Regions from separate parts of the Micromonospora pallida genome, predicted to be linked through region 2. Evidence: riboswitches for the same ligand, from Rfam matches in the RefSeq annotation. Region 2 holds a riboswitch; the other holds the start of a gene.
The links. Region 2 has a riboswitch for thiamine pyrophosphate ahead of GA0074692_RS32535 (ECF transporter S component). Riboswitches for the same ligand answer to the same signal wherever they lie in the genome.

Region 1: it holds a riboswitch for thiamine pyrophosphate, as region 2 does, so the genes downstream of both, thiE (thiamine phosphate synthase) here and GA0074692_RS32535 (ECF transporter S component) in region 2, are expected to answer to the same signal.

What each region holds. Positions count from the first base shown of each region.
Region 1 covers NZ_FMHW01000002.1:6,855,923-6,863,605, reverse strand. The annotation lists gene thiC (phosphomethylpyrimidine synthase ThiC) at 1-556, opposite strand, end outside; gene thiD (bifunctional hydroxymethylpyrimidine kinase/phosphomethylpyrimidine kinase) at 577-1,362, opposite strand; partial or broken gene GA0074692_RS36780 (thiamine phosphate synthase) at 1,689-2,279, opposite strand; gene GA0074692_RS29405 (thiazole synthase) at 2,336-3,112, opposite strand; gene thiS (sulfur carrier protein ThiS) at 3,109-3,309, opposite strand; gene thiO (glycine oxidase ThiO) at 3,392-4,534, opposite strand; gene thiE (thiamine phosphate synthase) at 4,528-5,160, opposite strand; TPP riboswitch at 5,156-5,265, opposite strand; gene GA0074692_RS29385 (hypothetical protein) at 5,425-6,345, shown strand; gene GA0074692_RS29380 (aldo/keto reductase) at 6,395-7,339, opposite strand; gene GA0074692_RS29375 (ABC-F family ATP-binding cassette domain-containing protein) at 7,497-7,683, opposite strand, start outside.
Region 2 covers NZ_FMHW01000002.1:7,542,559-7,550,241, reverse strand. The annotation lists gene GA0074692_RS32555 (sugar isomerase domain-containing protein) at 1-803, opposite strand, end outside; partial or broken gene GA0074692_RS32550 (alpha/beta fold hydrolase) at 812-1,641, opposite strand; gene GA0074692_RS32545 (TIGR03943 family putative permease subunit) at 1,703-2,467, opposite strand; gene GA0074692_RS32540 (permease) at 2,464-3,471, opposite strand; TPP riboswitch at 3,692-3,796, shown strand; gene GA0074692_RS32535 (ECF transporter S component) at 3,872-4,465, shown strand; gene GA0074692_RS32530 (ABC transporter ATP-binding protein) at 4,564-6,039, shown strand; gene GA0074692_RS32525 (energy-coupling factor transporter transmembrane component T family protein) at 6,036-6,836, shown strand; gene GA0074692_RS36320 (DUF6886 family protein) at 6,961-7,317, opposite strand; gene GA0074692_RS32515 (hypothetical protein) at 7,485-7,683, opposite strand, start outside.

The sequences.
Region 1 (7,683 bases), 690 kb from region 2:
GGGTCTCGTGGATCCGTTTGCCGGTGGAGAGGTCCATCACGGTGTCCGCGCCCCACCGGGTCGCCCAGGTCAGCTTCTCCACCTCCTCGGCGACCGAGGAGGTGACCGCCGAGGTGCCGATGTTGGCGTTCACCTTGACCAGGAACGCCTTCCCGATGATCGCCGGCTCGCACTCCGGGTGGTTGATGTTGAGCGGCAGCACCGCCCGCCCGGCCGCGATCTCGTCCCGGACGAACTCCGGGGTCACACCCTCCCGGATCGCCACGAACTCCATCTCCGGGGTCACGATCCCCGCCCGCGCGTACCCGAGCTGGGTGGGCCGCCGCCCGGCCACGCCCGCGAGCGGGGTGCCGGCCCCGCGCACCGGGGCGACGTCGCCGCGCTCGGCGATCCACGGCCCGCGCAGCGGCGGCAGCCCGACCTCCGGGTCGGAGCCGGGGCCGGAGGTGTCGTAGAGCCGCACCGGCGGGTTGTCCCCGGTCAGCTCCACCTCGGCAAAGGGCACCCGGACATCCGGTCGGGACCCCTCGACGTAGACCTTGCGTCGTGCCTGCATGACAGCCTCCCTGGTGGTCGTCAGGACCAGCCGAAGTGGTCCAGCGGGCCGCGTCCCGCGCCCAGTTCCCAGTCCCGCGCGCCGGTCAGCGCACGGGTGACGTACTCCTTGGCGGTCGCCACCGCCGTCGGCACCGGGTCGCCCGCTGCCAGTCGGACGGCGATCGCCGCCGAGAACGAACAGCCGGTGCCGTGGTGGTGCCGGGTGTCCACCCGGGGCGCACGGAGCACGGTGGTGCCGCCGGGCCCGTGCAGCACGTCGACCGCCTCGTCGTCGGCGGCCACGTCGCCCCCGGTGACCACGACGTACGCCGGGCCGCCGGCGGCCAACGCCTCGGCGGCGACGACCATCTCCCCGACCGTGGTCACCGGCGCTCCGGTGAGGGCCTCGGCCTCCGCGCGGTTCGGCGTCACCACCAGCGCGTACGGCAGCAGCCGCTCGACCGCGCCGACCACGCCGAGCCGGTGTCCGCTGGTGGCGACGAGCACCGGGTCGACGACCAGGTTCGGCAGCCGCCCGGCCCGGGCCGCCCCGGCCACCGCGTCGGCGATCGCCGGGGTGCCGAGCATGCCGGTCTTGACCGCCCGGACCCGGAAGTCGCCGAGCACGCTGTCGAGCTGGTCGGTGACCGTGGCCGGCGGCAGCGGCAGAACGGCGTCCACGCCCCGGGTGTTCTGCGCGGTCACGGCAGTGACCACGCTGGTGCCGTACGCGCCGAGCGCGGCGAAGACCTTCAGGTCGGCCTGGATGCCGGCACCGCCACCGGAGTCGGAGCCGGCGACGGTGAGCACGGTCGTCGGGGTCACCCGTTCACTCCAGGTGCGTACGGTCGGAGGCTGCGTCGGGGTCACTGTCTGCGTCCGTCCTGCGCGGCTCCCTCGGTGGTTGCGGTGGAGGGCCGCGGTTGGCCGCCCGGCGCGGTGGTTGCGGTGGAGGGCTGCGGCCGGACGTGCCCACTCTGGGCGGTCAGGCTTGATCCCGCCGTGGTCACGCCCGGCCGCAGCCCTGCGTTGGAGACGGCATCCGTGGCCACGGCTGGCCGCTGCCCTGGGTCGGAGATCTTCGGCTCGGCGTGCCGGGTTCGTGGTTCGGGGGTGGCCGCCTCCGCGAAGGCGCGGGTCAGCGTGGTGACCGCCTCTTCGAAGGCGCGGGTCAGTGCCGTTGCTGCCTGGGCTGGGTGTTCGGCGCGCATGAGGGCGCCGAGCACTGCCACGCCGACGGCGCCGGCCGCGACGCAGGCGTGCACCTGGTCGGGGGTCTCGATGCCGCCGAGGGCGAGCACCGGCACCGGGCTGGCCCGGATCAGGTCGGCGAGTCCTTCGGGGTGCAGGGGTGGTCCGTACCCGGGTTTGGTGCGGGTGGGATGGACGGGCGAGACGGTGACGTAGTCCTCGGTGGTGAGTCGGGCCAGTTCGGCCCGATCGTGGCCGGATCGGCCGACCAGCGGGAGGTCCGGCGGCGGGTACGGGCCGGCGGCCGGCAGGTGGACGGCGTCCCCGTCCAGCGGGTCGGGGCCGGCGACGACCAGGGTGCCGCCCGCCTCGGCCAGGATCGCCCGGAGTTCGGCGGCGAGGGCGGCCCGCTCGGGCCGGGGCAGGTCCTTCTCGCGCAGCACCACCCAGCGCACTCCCCCGGCCACCGCCGCCGCCACGACCTCGGGCAGTGGCCGTCGAGCCAGCCGCCGGTCGGTCAGTGCGACGACCCCGGTGGGGATGGCGCCCATGGACGGCCCCGGTCGGGGCTCGTGCGTGCTCCGATCCACCCGGGCGGTCTGCGTCGTCACAGGTCTGGCCGTCCTTCGTCGGGTGTGGAGGCCAGGGCGTGGAAACGACGCGGGATCCGACCGGCCCGGTACGCGAGACGTCCGGCCTCGACGGCGTGGCGCATCGCGCCGGCCATCGCCTCCGGGTCTGCGGCCCGGGTGACCGCGCTGGCCAGCAGCACCGCGTCACAGCCGAGTTCCATGGCGAGCGCGGCGTCGCTGGCGGTGCCGATGCCGGCGTCCAGGATCACCGGCACGTCGACCTCCTGCCGGATCAGCCTGATGTGGTGTGGATTGGTGACGCCGAGGCCGGAGCCGATCGGCGCGCCGGCCGGCATCACCGCCGCACAGCCCACGTCGGCCAGCCGCCGGGCCAGCACCGGATCGTCCGAGGTGTACGGCAGGACGGTGATCCCGTCGTCGACGAGCTGTTCGGCGGCGCGCAGCAGTTCCACCCCGTCGGGCAGGAGCGTCCGCTCGTCGCCGATCACCTCTAGCTTCACCCAGTCGGTGTCGAACGCGTCCCGGGCCAGGTGGGCGACCTTCACCGCCTCCCCGGCCGTGTAGCAACCGGCGGTGTTGGGCAGCAGCCGCACCCCGCACCGGTCGAGTAGGTCCAGCAGGCCGCCGTGCCCGCTGGTCGGGTCGACCCGGCGCAGCGCCAGGGTGACCAGTTCGGTGCCGGAGGCACGGATCGCCCGTTCCAGCACGTGCAGGTTGGCCGCGCCACCGGTGCCCAGGATCAGCCGGGACGTGAACGTCGTACCGCCGAGGAGGAAGGACACCGCGCTCACCCGCCCTGCGCCGCGCTGAGCACCTCGACCCGGTCACCGTCGCGCAGCGCCGTGGCCGGCCAGCCGGTCCGGGGCACCACCTCGCCGTTGACCGCGACCGCCACCCCGCGATGGTCGGCGGTGACCGCGCGAACCAGGTCCACCACCGTCGCCGTGTCGGGCAGGCTCCGCCCGACGCCGTTGACCGTCAGTTCCACCTGTCGTCCTTCCGTTGCAGATCACGGGCTCCCGTGTCGCGCTCCGAGTGCACGGACCCGTGCGGGACACGCCTTCGTGGAGTCACGGACCGGTCGCCGGCCGCATGGGCGGGGCGAACCGGTCCGGGGTGAAGGGGGCGAGCATCGGGTCGGGGGCCCCGGTGGTGACCAGGTCGGCGACCAGGTCGGCGGTGACCGGGGTGAGCACGATGCCGTGCCGGTGGTGGCCCGCCGCGACGAGCACCCCGGGTCGGCCGGGGAGCGCGCCGAGGACCGGGGCGTTGTCCGGGGTGCCGGGACGGAATCCGACGGTCGTCTCGACCAGGTCGTACTCGGCCAGCTCGGGCAGCAGGTCGACGGCCGCCCGGAGCAGCCGCAGCACCGCCCCGGCGGTGACGGCCGGATCCGTCCGCTCCTCGACGGTCGCCCCGACCACCACCTCCCCGTCGGCCCGGGGCACGACGTACACCTGCTCGCCGTCGACGTACCCCCGGACGACGTGCCGGAAGCCCGGCGGGCCGCCACCGGGCGCGCGGAGCCGGAGGATCTGCCCCTTCACCGGCCGGATCGGCAGGCCGGTGAGGGCGGCGGTGCCGCAGCCTGCGGCGACCACGACGGCCGGCGCGGCCAGCTCGCCGAGCTGGTCGACCGAGGCCTCGACCAGCACCGCGCCGGCCCGCTCGGCGGCGGACCGCAGGGCCACCAGCAGGCGGCGGGGGTCGACCTGGTGGTCGCCGGGGGCGAACGCACCGCCGCGCACCCGGGGGGCGAGCGCCGGCTCGCGGACCCGCAGCCCACTGGGGCGCAGCAGAGTGACCGGCAGCCCCAGCTCCTGCTGGTACGCCCCGAGCCGGCGCACCTCGGCCAGGTCGTCACCGGTGAGCCCGACGATCAGGGTGCCCTCGGTGCGGTACCCCAGGTCGACGTCGCTGGCGGCGGTCAGCTCGGCGGCGAACGTCGGCCAGCGGGCGGCGGACGCGACGAGCAGCCCGGTCAGCGCGCTCTCCCCGAAGTACGCCTCGGCGACCGGGGCGAGCATCCCGGCGGCCACGGTGGACGCCCCCGACCCGGACGCCGGGTCGTGCACGGTCACCGACATTCCCCGGGCGGCGCAGCGCCAAGCCACCGCCCACCCCACGGCCCCACCCCCCACCACCGCCACCTCCGGTGCAAGGAGGGGACCCCTGTTACCGCTTTTTGATGAGCAAGGGTCCCCTGCTACCACCTGAGGGCTCCGAGCAGTTCGGCGGTCACGCGGGCCGGGTCGGCGGCGGTGGAGAGCGCCCCGACCACCGCTACCCCGTACGCCCCGGCGGCGCGCAGCGCCGGCACCGTCGCCGCGGTCACTCCGCCGATGGCGATCACCGGCACCGGTACCGGTACCGCCTCGGCCACCGCGCGTATCCCGTCCACACCGATCGGTGCCGGCAGGCCGTCCTTCGTGGCGGTCGGGTGACAGGGGCCGACGCCGAGGTAGCCGGCCCCGGCGGCGACCGCCCGCGCAGCGACGACCGGGTCCCGGGCGCTCGCGCCGAGCACCGCGTCGGGGCCGAGTATCCGGCGGGCCGCGTCGACCGGCAGATCGTCCGCGCCCACGTGGCCGCCCGCCGCGCCGACCGCGATCGCCACGTGCAACCGGTCGTTGACCAGGCACGTCGCGCCGGCCGGCGCGCACAGGTCGAGGATCCGGCCCGTCAGGTCGTACGCCTCACGGTCGGTGGCGGAGTCCTCGACCCGGACCTGCACCACCAGCTCGGGACCGGCGATGCCGAGGGCGGCCCGGACCACGGCGAGCGGATCGCGTCCGGGGCGGGTGTCGGTGACAAGGTGCAGTCGGCCAAGGGACGGCATGGCAACTTCTCCTCCCTGCGCCGGCATTACCCGGATCAGGTTCGACGGTCGGGGGCTCCCAGCCCCCCTCTCAGCCCGGTCCACCGGGCTCCCGTGGGTTACTTGCGTGCCACACCGTACGACGGATCAGGAAATCCGCCAAGCACGCGGCGGCCACATTTCCGCAGGTCGGGACGGTTTTCCGGCAGTGGCGACAGTGGAAAAAATCTCACAATTACCCTTCGGGGGCAGCGCGTCACCCTCTGGTCACGTCATGCTGTCCTGATGCCGCGCCTACCCCAGGTTCCGCCCGGTCTCGAATCCCGGCCCTTCCGCGGTAGCACCGCCGTGGGCAACGGCCTTCTCACCTGGACGATGTTGCGCGGGCTCGCCTGGCAGCGTCTGCTGCCCGATGTCTACGTGCACCGGGCCGCCCACCGGCCGGACAACCATCGCATGTGGTGCGAGGCCGTGGCGCTGGTGCTCCCGGCCGGGGCCGCGCTCGCCGGACCGAGCGCGGCGTACCTGTGGGGCGCGGGACTGCCTCCGGGGGACGCGCCGGTCACCGTGGTGTTGCCCCGCGCGGCCCGGATGCGCCCGCACTCCCGGGTCGCCGTCACCCGCTCGGTCCTGGCGGAGTCCGATCTCACCGTCCACGAGGGACTACCCGTCACCACCGCGCTCCGGACGGCCTTCGACCTCGGTCGCCGGCCACCCCGCACCGAGGCGGTGGTGGCTGTCGACGCGCTGCTGCACCACCGCGCGGTGGATCTGTCCGCACTGCGCGAGTACGCGACCCAGCGCGCCGGCTGGCCCGGCCTGCCGCTGCTGCGGGAGGTGCTCTCCGTGGTCGAGCCGGTCGCCGGCGCCCCGATGGAGACCCGGCTGCGACTGCTCCTGCTCGACGCCGGGTTGCCCACACCACTCGTGCGGTACGACGTGCACGACGCCGGTGGAAAGTTCGTCGGCCGGGTGCACCTCGCCTATCCCGGCCGGCGGGTCGCCGTCGAGTACGAGCCCGGCCCGCCTCGGGAACCGGACCTGCTCCGCCAGGAGGCGACCCGGTTCCACGCGCTCCGCGCGGCGGGCTGGCGGGTGGTCCGCTGCACCGCCGACGACGTACTCCGACACCCCGTCCGGACGGTCCGGATGGTGGCCGCCGCGCTGCGCGGACGACCCGCGACCCAGGTCAACGGCCTGGGCTGATCCGACCGGCCCGCCGCCCCCGGAGTCGGGCGGCGGGGTCCGGGGTTGGTCAGAGGAGCGCGCGCAGGGCGGCCAGGTCGTCGGCGTCCGGCTGCCAGGCGCCGGCCGCGGCGTTGGCGCGTACCTGCTCCGGCGTGGTGGCGCCAGCGATCACCGACGTCACCGCCGGCTGGGCGGCCAGCCCGCCGATGGCCACCTGGAGCAGGGTGAGCCCCCGCTGGTCGGCGTACGCCCCGATGGCCTCGATGGTGTCCCAGTCGGCGGTGGCGAGGCGCTGCGCGTACCGTCCGCTCCCGGCGAGCCGGCTGCCCGACGGCGGCTGCTCCCCACGCCGGTACTTGCCGGTGAGCAGGCCGTCGGCGAGCGGGAAGAACGGCAGCAGGCCGAGGCCGAACCGCTCGCACGCCGGCACCACCTCGGTCTCCACCTCCCGCTCCAGCAGGCTGTACCGGTTCTGCGCGCTGACGAACCGGTGCGTGCCGGCGGTCCGGGCGGTCCAGTCGGCGTCGGCGATCTGCCAGCCGGCGAAGTTGGAGTTGCCCAGGTAACGCACCTTGCCCGCGCGAACCAGGTCGTCCAGGGCGGCAAGCGTCTCCTCGATCGGCGTGCCCGGGTCGGGTTCGTGCAGCTGGTAGAGGTCGATGTGGTCGGTGCCGAGCCGGCGCAGCGACGCCTCGACCGCCCGGACGACGTACCGGCGGGCCCCCCGGGCGTCGTGGTCCGGGCCGTTCAGGCCCTGCATGTCCATGCCGAACTTGGTGGCCAGCACGACGTCGTCGCGGCGGCCCTTCAGCGCCGCGCCGAGCACCTCCTCCGACGCGCCCTTCGGCTCGCCGTAGATGTCAGCGGTGTCGAAAAGGGTTATGCCGGCGTCGATGGCGGCGTCCACCACCGCCCGGGTGCCGGCCTGGTCGAGCTTGCGACCGAAGTTGTTGCAGCCGACACCGACCACGGACACCACGAGCCCCGAGTCGCCCAACCGGCGGTAGGTCATCTCTGTCACGAGATCAACTCTAGGGTGCGCTGGTTGCAGGGGTCCCCTGCTACTCAAAAAGCGGTAACAAGGGTCCCCTGCTACCACCCAAAGCTGCTACCACCCCAGAACTGCTACCACCCCGCCTGCTACCGCCCCAACCCGCAACCGCCCGAGGTCAGCTGACGTCCCAGACCGGCTCGGGGGTCTCCCGGACCTCGCCGTCACCGGCGAAGAGGAGGAAGCGGTCGAAGGAGCGGGTGAACCAGCGGTCGTGGGTGACCGCGACCACCGTGCCGGCGAACGCCTTCAGCCCCTCCTCCAGGGCCTCGGCGGAGGCCAGGTCGAGGTTGTCGGTGGGCTCG
Region 2 (7,683 bases):
GCGTACCGGGCCTCCAGTTCGGAGTTGTGCGCGTCGCCGTCCGGCACGTTCGCCGACAGGTAGACCGGGGGCGGCTCCCCCGCCGCGAGCAACCGGGCCACCACCTCCACCACGATCTGCTGGGCCAGCAGGGCCGCGGTGATCGAGGAGACCGCCCCGACCGCGCCGCCGGTGGGCAGTGGCAGGGAGGCGTCGCCGTACGGGGCGCCGTTGTCCAGCAGCACGTCGGCGAAGTCGGCGAGCCGGTGCCCGTCGGGGTGGCGGGACGGCACCCGGGCCGAGTGCGCCGCCGAGACGATCGCCACCAGCCCATGCCCGTGCCGCTTGACCAGCGAGGCGAACTCGACCACCGCGCCGTTGATACCCGAGTTGGAGGCGATCACGAAGACGTCCGGCGGACGTACCGGGGTCAGTGCCCAGAGCCGGTGCGCGACCGCCGGGTCCCGTTCCAGGGTGGGGCCGAGGACGTCGACCGGTGCGCCGCCGTGCAGCACCAGGTCGCGCAGGGCGATCCGGTTGGTCGGCACCAGCCCGCCGGCCCGACCGGCGACCTCCATCGCCAGCGCCTCGGAGTGCCCGGTGCCGAACGCCTGGACCACCCCGCCGGCACGGATCGCGTCGGCGACCAGGTCGGCCGCGCGGGCCACCGCCGTACGCTGGCCGGTGGCGACCCGGGCGATGGTCGCCTGCACCACCGACAGGTAGCCCTCGGCGCTGACCGGTGCAGCCGTCCCGTCCCACCCTGAGGGGTCCGCAGGGCCGATCACCGGGCCGTCCACCGAGCCGGGCACTGGACCATCCATCGGGCCGGTCACCTTACCGCCTCCACCTGGGCGAGGACGGCCTCGGCGAGTGCCCCCGGCGCCTCGTCCGGAATCCAGTGGCTCACCCCGGTGAGTTCGACGAACCGATAGTCCCCGGTGACGTACCCGGCGCACGCCTCGGCGGCGACCCGGCCGACCGCGACGTCCCGGTCGCTCCAGACGTAGGTGGTCGGCACCGACACCGGACCGGTGCCGACCAGATCCCGTCGGGTCATCGCCCGATACCAGTTCAGCGCCGCGGTCAACGCGCCCGGCTCGCGCATCGGCCGCACGTACGACTCGACGCGCTCCCGGTCGCCCACCCCGCCGAGCAGCTTGCGCAGGGCGGCCCCCTGCAACGCGAGCAGCACCTTCTCGGCCTTGCCCGCCTTGCGGAACAGCAGCATGTACGAGGAGCGGGCCTTCTGCTGCCGGTCCTGAGCGATGGCGTTCGTCATGGCGGCCGGGTGCGGCACCGAGACGGCGGTCAGGGTACGCACCCGCTCCGGGTGCCCGGCGGCCAGCGCCCACGCCACGATCGACCCCCAGTCGTGGCCGACCACGTGCGCGGTGGGCACGCCGAGCGCGTCGAGGACGGCCACCGCGTCGGCCACGCACTCACCCAGCCGGTACGCCTCCACCTCGGTCGGTCGGGCACCGGGTGAGTAGCCCCGCTGGTCCAGCGCGTACGTCCGCAGCCCGGCGGCGTGCAGCGCCGGCAGCAGGTCGACCCACTCGCCACTGTGCTGGGGAACCCGTGCAGCAGCAGCACCGGGTCACCGTCGGCCGGACCGTCGGCGTGCACGTCGAACGTCAACCCCCGGGCATCGATCCTCATGCCCGGCAGCCTACCGGCGCGACGGCTCCCGGAATGCCCGCCGGGACGCGGGGGCGCGGCCCTACTCGTACTGCTGCTTCGGGGTCGGCACCGGACGCCAGGACTCCACCTCCAGGTACGGCACCTCCGCGTCGTTGACCGGGTCCCGGCCGACCCGGTCGGTGTAGCGGCCGGTCACCTCGACCCAACTGTCGTCGGCCAGACCGGTGGGCACGTCGCCGGTGAGACCGAGCTTCACCGGGCGGCCGTCGGCGGCGCAGCAGGACAGGATCATGCGGGCCAGGATGGGCTGCCCGTCCGGGCCGGTGGTGACGAACCCGGTCAACTGGACCCGCCGGTCCCCGATGGAGTGTCCCCGGTCGAACAGCGCCCGAGCGGCGTAGTCCAGCACGGTGATCCGGACCGGATCCCCCGCCGGCAACGGCGGGTAGTCCGAGGACGTCTCTTCGGACAGCACCGTCCCGGCCTGACCGGCGGCGTACGAGCCGAGGGCCGGCGGGGCGACCAGCAGCAGCCCGAGCACCGGGAGGATGAGCAGCCACCCGACCCGCGCCCCGTGCCCGTGCGCCCCGTCGTGGTCGTGGTCGTGCGCATCGTCGTACCCGTGGTCGCGCGCCTTGCCGTGGTCGTCCGGGTCGTCGGCCGCGTCGGGGCGCAGTTCATACCAGAGGGTCATCGCGGCGGCGGCCACCAGCACCAGCCCGGCGGCGACCAGGAAGGGTTGCAGGCCCTCCTTGACGTAGCGCAGGTGCAGGTCGGTGAGGCTGGCCCGCAGCACCGCACCCCCGAGCAGCAGCAGGACGACCGCCTGGGCCTGCCGGTTCATCGGACCACCACCGTTCCCACGCCGACGGCCACCAGGACGGCCACCACGAAGGTGGTCGGGGCGAACCGGAACGCGAACCGCCGGCCGAAGGCCCCGACCTGCATCGAGACGAGTTTCAGGTCCACCATCGGACCGACCACCAGGAAGACCAGCCGGGAGGTCAGCGAGAACTGGGACAGCGACGCGGCGACGAAGGCGTCCGCCTCGGAGCAGATGGACAGCAGCACGGCCAGCACCGCCAGGGCCAGCACCGAGAGCACCGGGTCGTCGGCCAGGGTCTGCAACCAGCGCTCCGGCACCAGCACGTTGATGCTGGCGGCGGCCATCGCGCCGAGCACCAGGAACCCACCGGCGTGCACCACGTCGTGGCGTACCGCCGACCAGAACGCCACACCCCGGGCCAGGCCGTCCAGGTCGGGTCGGTGTGGCAGCCGGATCCAGTCGGTCCGGCCCAGCCGCAGCCAGAGCCAACCCATGATCATGGCGACGACCAGGCTGGCCAGGCCCCGACCGAGGACCATCTCCGGGTTGTCGGGGAAGGCGACCGCGGTGGCGGTGAGCACGATCGGGTTGATCGCCGGGGCGGCGAGCAGGAAGGCCAGCGCGGCGGCCGGGGTGACCCCCCGGCGGATCAGCGAACCGGCGATCGGCACCGACCCGCACTCGCACCCGGGCAGGACCACCCCGGCGGCGCTGGCCACCGGCACGGCGAGCGCCGGATGTCGGGGCAGCGCCCGGGCCCAGAACGAACGCGGTACGAAGACCGCGATCACCGCCGAGAGCAGCACCCCGAACACCAGGAACGGCACCGCCTGGACCATGACCGAGACGAAAACGGTGGTCCAGGTCTGCATGCGCGGTGCGGAGATCGCGGCGCCGATCGGCTCCCGGAAGAGCACCAGCAGAACCAGGACCGCCGCCAGCACCTCCACCGAGCCGACCCGCTCGCGCAGCCACCGCCCCGCCCCGCCCGCCGCCGGCCTCTCCCCCGGTCCACCCGCCACCGGGACGGGGCCGGCTCCGGCGGGCGGCCCGGCCGTACTGGGTGCGCCGGAACCCGGCGTGGCCTGGTCGGCAGAGGTCACGGTCGTCCCTTCCGGATCGACGGGCTCGGGTACGGGGAGTGCCCCACCCTAACCCGGACAGTGACGTGGCCGACGTCATCACAGGGACATCGCCCCTGGGTTCCGGCGCGTCGCGGTGCTAGCGTCTGCGCAACAACTTCACATCCGACAGGGGAGCGCACAGCGCTGAGAGTGTGGGCACCGCCCGCAGACCCTCGAACCTGATCTGGGTAATGCCAGCGCAGGGAGTTCGGTCAGTCTCCAGCCGCGTCGTCGTCCGGTGCCACCGGGCGTACGACGTGCGTTTGCCTGGTTCGCACAGGACTGGGAGCACGTACACATGAGCAAGCTCGACAACCCCCGTTGGCGTACCGTCGACATCGTGGTCGCCTCGGTGATCGCGGTCGCCTTCGGCGTCATCTTCTGGGCCTGGGGCCTGGTCTGGAGCGCGACATCCGGCGCGTTCGCCTTCTTCCCGCCGGCGCAGACCCTCATCTACGGCGTCTGGCTGATGCCGGCCGTGGTCGGTGGCCTGGTGATCCGCAAGCCCGGCGCGGCCCTGTACTGCGAGACCGTGGCGGCGGTGCTGTCCGCGCTGCTGGGCAGCCAGTGGGCCGGCACGGTCATCCCGCAGGGCATCGTCCAGGGTCTCGGCGCGGAGTTGGCCTTCGCCGCCTTCCGGTACCGCAGCTTCCGGCTGCCGACCGCGCTGCTCGCCGGGGCGCTGACCGGTGTCGGCGCGGCGCTGTTCGACTTCCTCGTCTGGAACGCCGAGTACGACCTGGTCGGCTACCGCATCCCGTACGCGCTGCTCACCGTGGTCAGCGCCGCGGTGGTCGCCGGTGCCGGCGGTTACGCCCTGACCAGCGCCCTGGCCAACACCGGAGCCCTGGCCCACCTCCCCGCCGCCCGAAACCACCGCACCCCCATCTGACCCTCACCCCGCTCTGCCGTGTTGATCAAGAGGTTTGCGTCAACCGGAGGCCGATTCCCTGACGCAAACCTCTTGATCAGTGCAGAGAGGTGAACGCGGTGCGGGTGGAGGTCCGGGGATTCGGGTGGCGGCACGCGGGACGGAAGGCGTGGGCCGTTCGGGACGTCGACCTGCGCATCGAGAGCGGCGAGCGGGTGCTGTTGCTCGGGCCGTCCGGCGCGGGCAAGAGCACACTGCTGGCCGCGCTGGCCGGACTGCTGCCGGAGGACTCCGGCGAGCAGGAGGGCGACATCGGGCTCGACGGGCTCCCGCCGCACCGGGCGCGGGACCGGGTGGGCGTGGTCTTCCAGGACCCGGAGAGTCAACTCGTCATGGCCCGCTGCGGCGACGACGTGGCGTTCGGGCTGGAGAACCGGGGGGTGCCGGCCGAGCGGATCTGGCCCCGGGTCGACGAGGCGCTGGCCCGGGTCGGCTTCCCGTACCACCGCGACCGGCCCACCGCCGCGCTCTCCGGCGGGGAGCAGCAACGACTCGCCCTGGCCGGGGCGCTCGCGCTGCGGCCCGGGTTGCTGCTGCTCGACGAGCCGACCGCCAACCTCGACCCGGCCGGGGCGGCCCTGATCCGGCGGGCGATCGCCGACGCGGTGGACGCCGACACCACACTGGTCCTGGTCGAGCACCGGGTCGCCGAGGCGCTGCCGCTGGTCGACCGGGTGGTCGTCCTCGCCGCCGGTGGCGGGGTGCGGGCTGACGGCCCGCCCGATCGGGTCTTCGCCGAGCACGGTGCCGCGCTCGCCGCCGACGGGGTCTGGGTGCCCGGCCACCCGGTGCCGCCCCGCCGGGCGGCCCGGCCACCCGGGGAGGTGCTGCTCACCGCCGAACGGCTCGGCCTGCCGCCCCGGCTGGCCCCCACCGATCTTCCGGTACGCGCCGGCGAGGCGCTCGCCGTCCTCGGGCCGAACGGGGCCGGCAAGTCCACCCTCGCGCTGCTCCTCGGCGGACTGCTCCGACCGGGCACCGGCCGGTTGACCGCCAGCGCCGAACTGGCCGGCACCGACCGGCGTACTTCCCCGCACCGCTGGCGCGCACCCGCGCTGGCCAACCGGATCGGCTCGGTCTTCCAGGACCCGGAACACCAGTTCGTCACCGGTACGGTCTTCGACGAGCTGGCCCTCGGGCCACGCCGCACCGGGCAACCGGAGGCGACCGTCCGGGCCACCGTGGACGAGCTGCTGACCCGGCTCCGGCTGGAACGGCTGGCCCTCGCCAACCCATACACCCTCTCGGGTGGGGAGGCGCGGCGGCTGAGCGTGGCGACCGCCCTGGCCACCGCGCCCCGGCTGCTGATCTGCGACGAGCCCACCTTCGGGCAGGACCGGCGCACCTGGTCGGAGCTGGTCGACCTGTTCGCCGGGCTGCGCGACGCCGGGCACGGCATCGTGACGGTCACCCACGACCCGGACTTCGTCGACGCCCTCGCCGACCGGCGGGTGATCCTGCGCCGCCCCGCGTCGCAGGCCGGGGCGGACGGTAAGCCCGCCTCGACCGGGGCCAGCGGGGAGGAGCGGTCGTGATCAGCCTCGAGCCGGTCGCCGACCCGACCGCGCCGCTGGCCCGCCGCAATCCGGTGGCGAAGCTCGCGGCGGCGCTGCTCTTCTCGTTCACCCTGGTCGCCACCCTCGACCCGGTCGCCCCGGCGATCGCCATCGCGATCGAACTGGCCGTGCTCCCGCTGTTCGGGGTCCGGTACGGGGTGCTCGCCCGGCGGGCCGCGCCGCTGCTGCTCGGCGCGGTCGGCATCGTGGTCACCCTGGTGCTCTTCGCTGCCGAGCGGGAGGGCCGGGTACTCGTCGACGCCGGCCCCGTGCTGGTGACCACCGGGGTGCTGGTCACCGCGCTCGGGCTGGTGCTGCGGATGCTCGCGGTGGCGCTGCCCGGCGTGATCGTCTTCGCCACCACCGACCCGACCGACCTGGCCGACGCGCTGATCCAGAACGCCAAGGCCCCGCCCCGGTTCGCCATCGGCGCGCTGGCCGCGTTCCGGCTGGTGCCGATGCTCGGTCAGGAGTGGCAGATGATCAGCCTGGCCCGCCGGGCCCGGGGCGTGGACGCCGGCCGCAACCCGCTGGCGAAGCTCCGGCTCTTCGTCTCCACCGCGTTCGGGCTGCTGGTCGGGGCGATCCGCCGGGGCACCCGGCTGGCCGTGGCGATGGACGCGCGCGGCTTCGACGCCGGCACCCCACGTACGACCGCCCGCCGGCAGCGGTTCACCGTCGCGGACGGGCTGCTGGTCGTCGCGGCGACGGTGCTGGCCGGCGCGGCCCTGGGAGTGAGCATCGCGCTCGGCACCTTCCGCCCCCTGATCGGCTGACCCGGGGACTGGTGGTAGCAGGGGTCCCCTGTTACCGCATTTTGATGAGGAGGGGACCCCTGCTACCACCCAGACCATTGGGTCGGCCGGGCGATCGAGATCGGCCGACGGTCCGGTCAGGGGGTCACGCCGGCGGGCGGGGGGACGCGTGGCGCAGCCGGATCCCGCTGAAACCCAGCGTGCTGGTGGTGACGGCGTCCCAGAACGACCAGAGGTTGTTCAGCACGCGGAGCTGGATTCCGGCCTCGGCGTGGCATTCGAACAGGTCGCCCACCGGCTCGGGTGGGCCAAGCGGCTCGACCGGCTCGACCGCGACGTGGGCGTGGTCGTCCGCCGAGGTGGTCGCCGCCCGCACCCAGGCCATCGCCCGGGGGCACTGCCGGGGAAACCAGTAGCCGGGAGCGCGGTCGTGGTCGACGGCCCAGACGTACGCGTCGGCCTGGCGGGCGGTTGGGGCGACATGCGGTACGAAGCGTCGGATCCTCGGAGAAGTGCAGAACCTGTCCTGGGCCTGGTCGCATTCGGTCGGGTATACCTCACCGGCGGGACAGCATCGACCGGTTTCACGCCGGGCACGGTGGGTCGGGGCGGTGTGTCGCCCCGACCCACCCGGGACCGGTCAGCTACGCCGCAAGACGTACTGGCGGCTCAGCTACGCCGGAAGGCGTACTGGCGACTCTGCGCGGCGGGACGGCTGCTACCGGCGGCGAAGGCCGCGCCCCGCTGGGGCGGCCCGGACTTCGGTGCCTGCGGCGGGGTGGAACCGGCCGGCAGACTCACCGGAGCCACCGCGATCGTGTCCAGGTCCGGCGGGGTCACCTCCAGCAGGGACGGCTTCGGCGCGGAC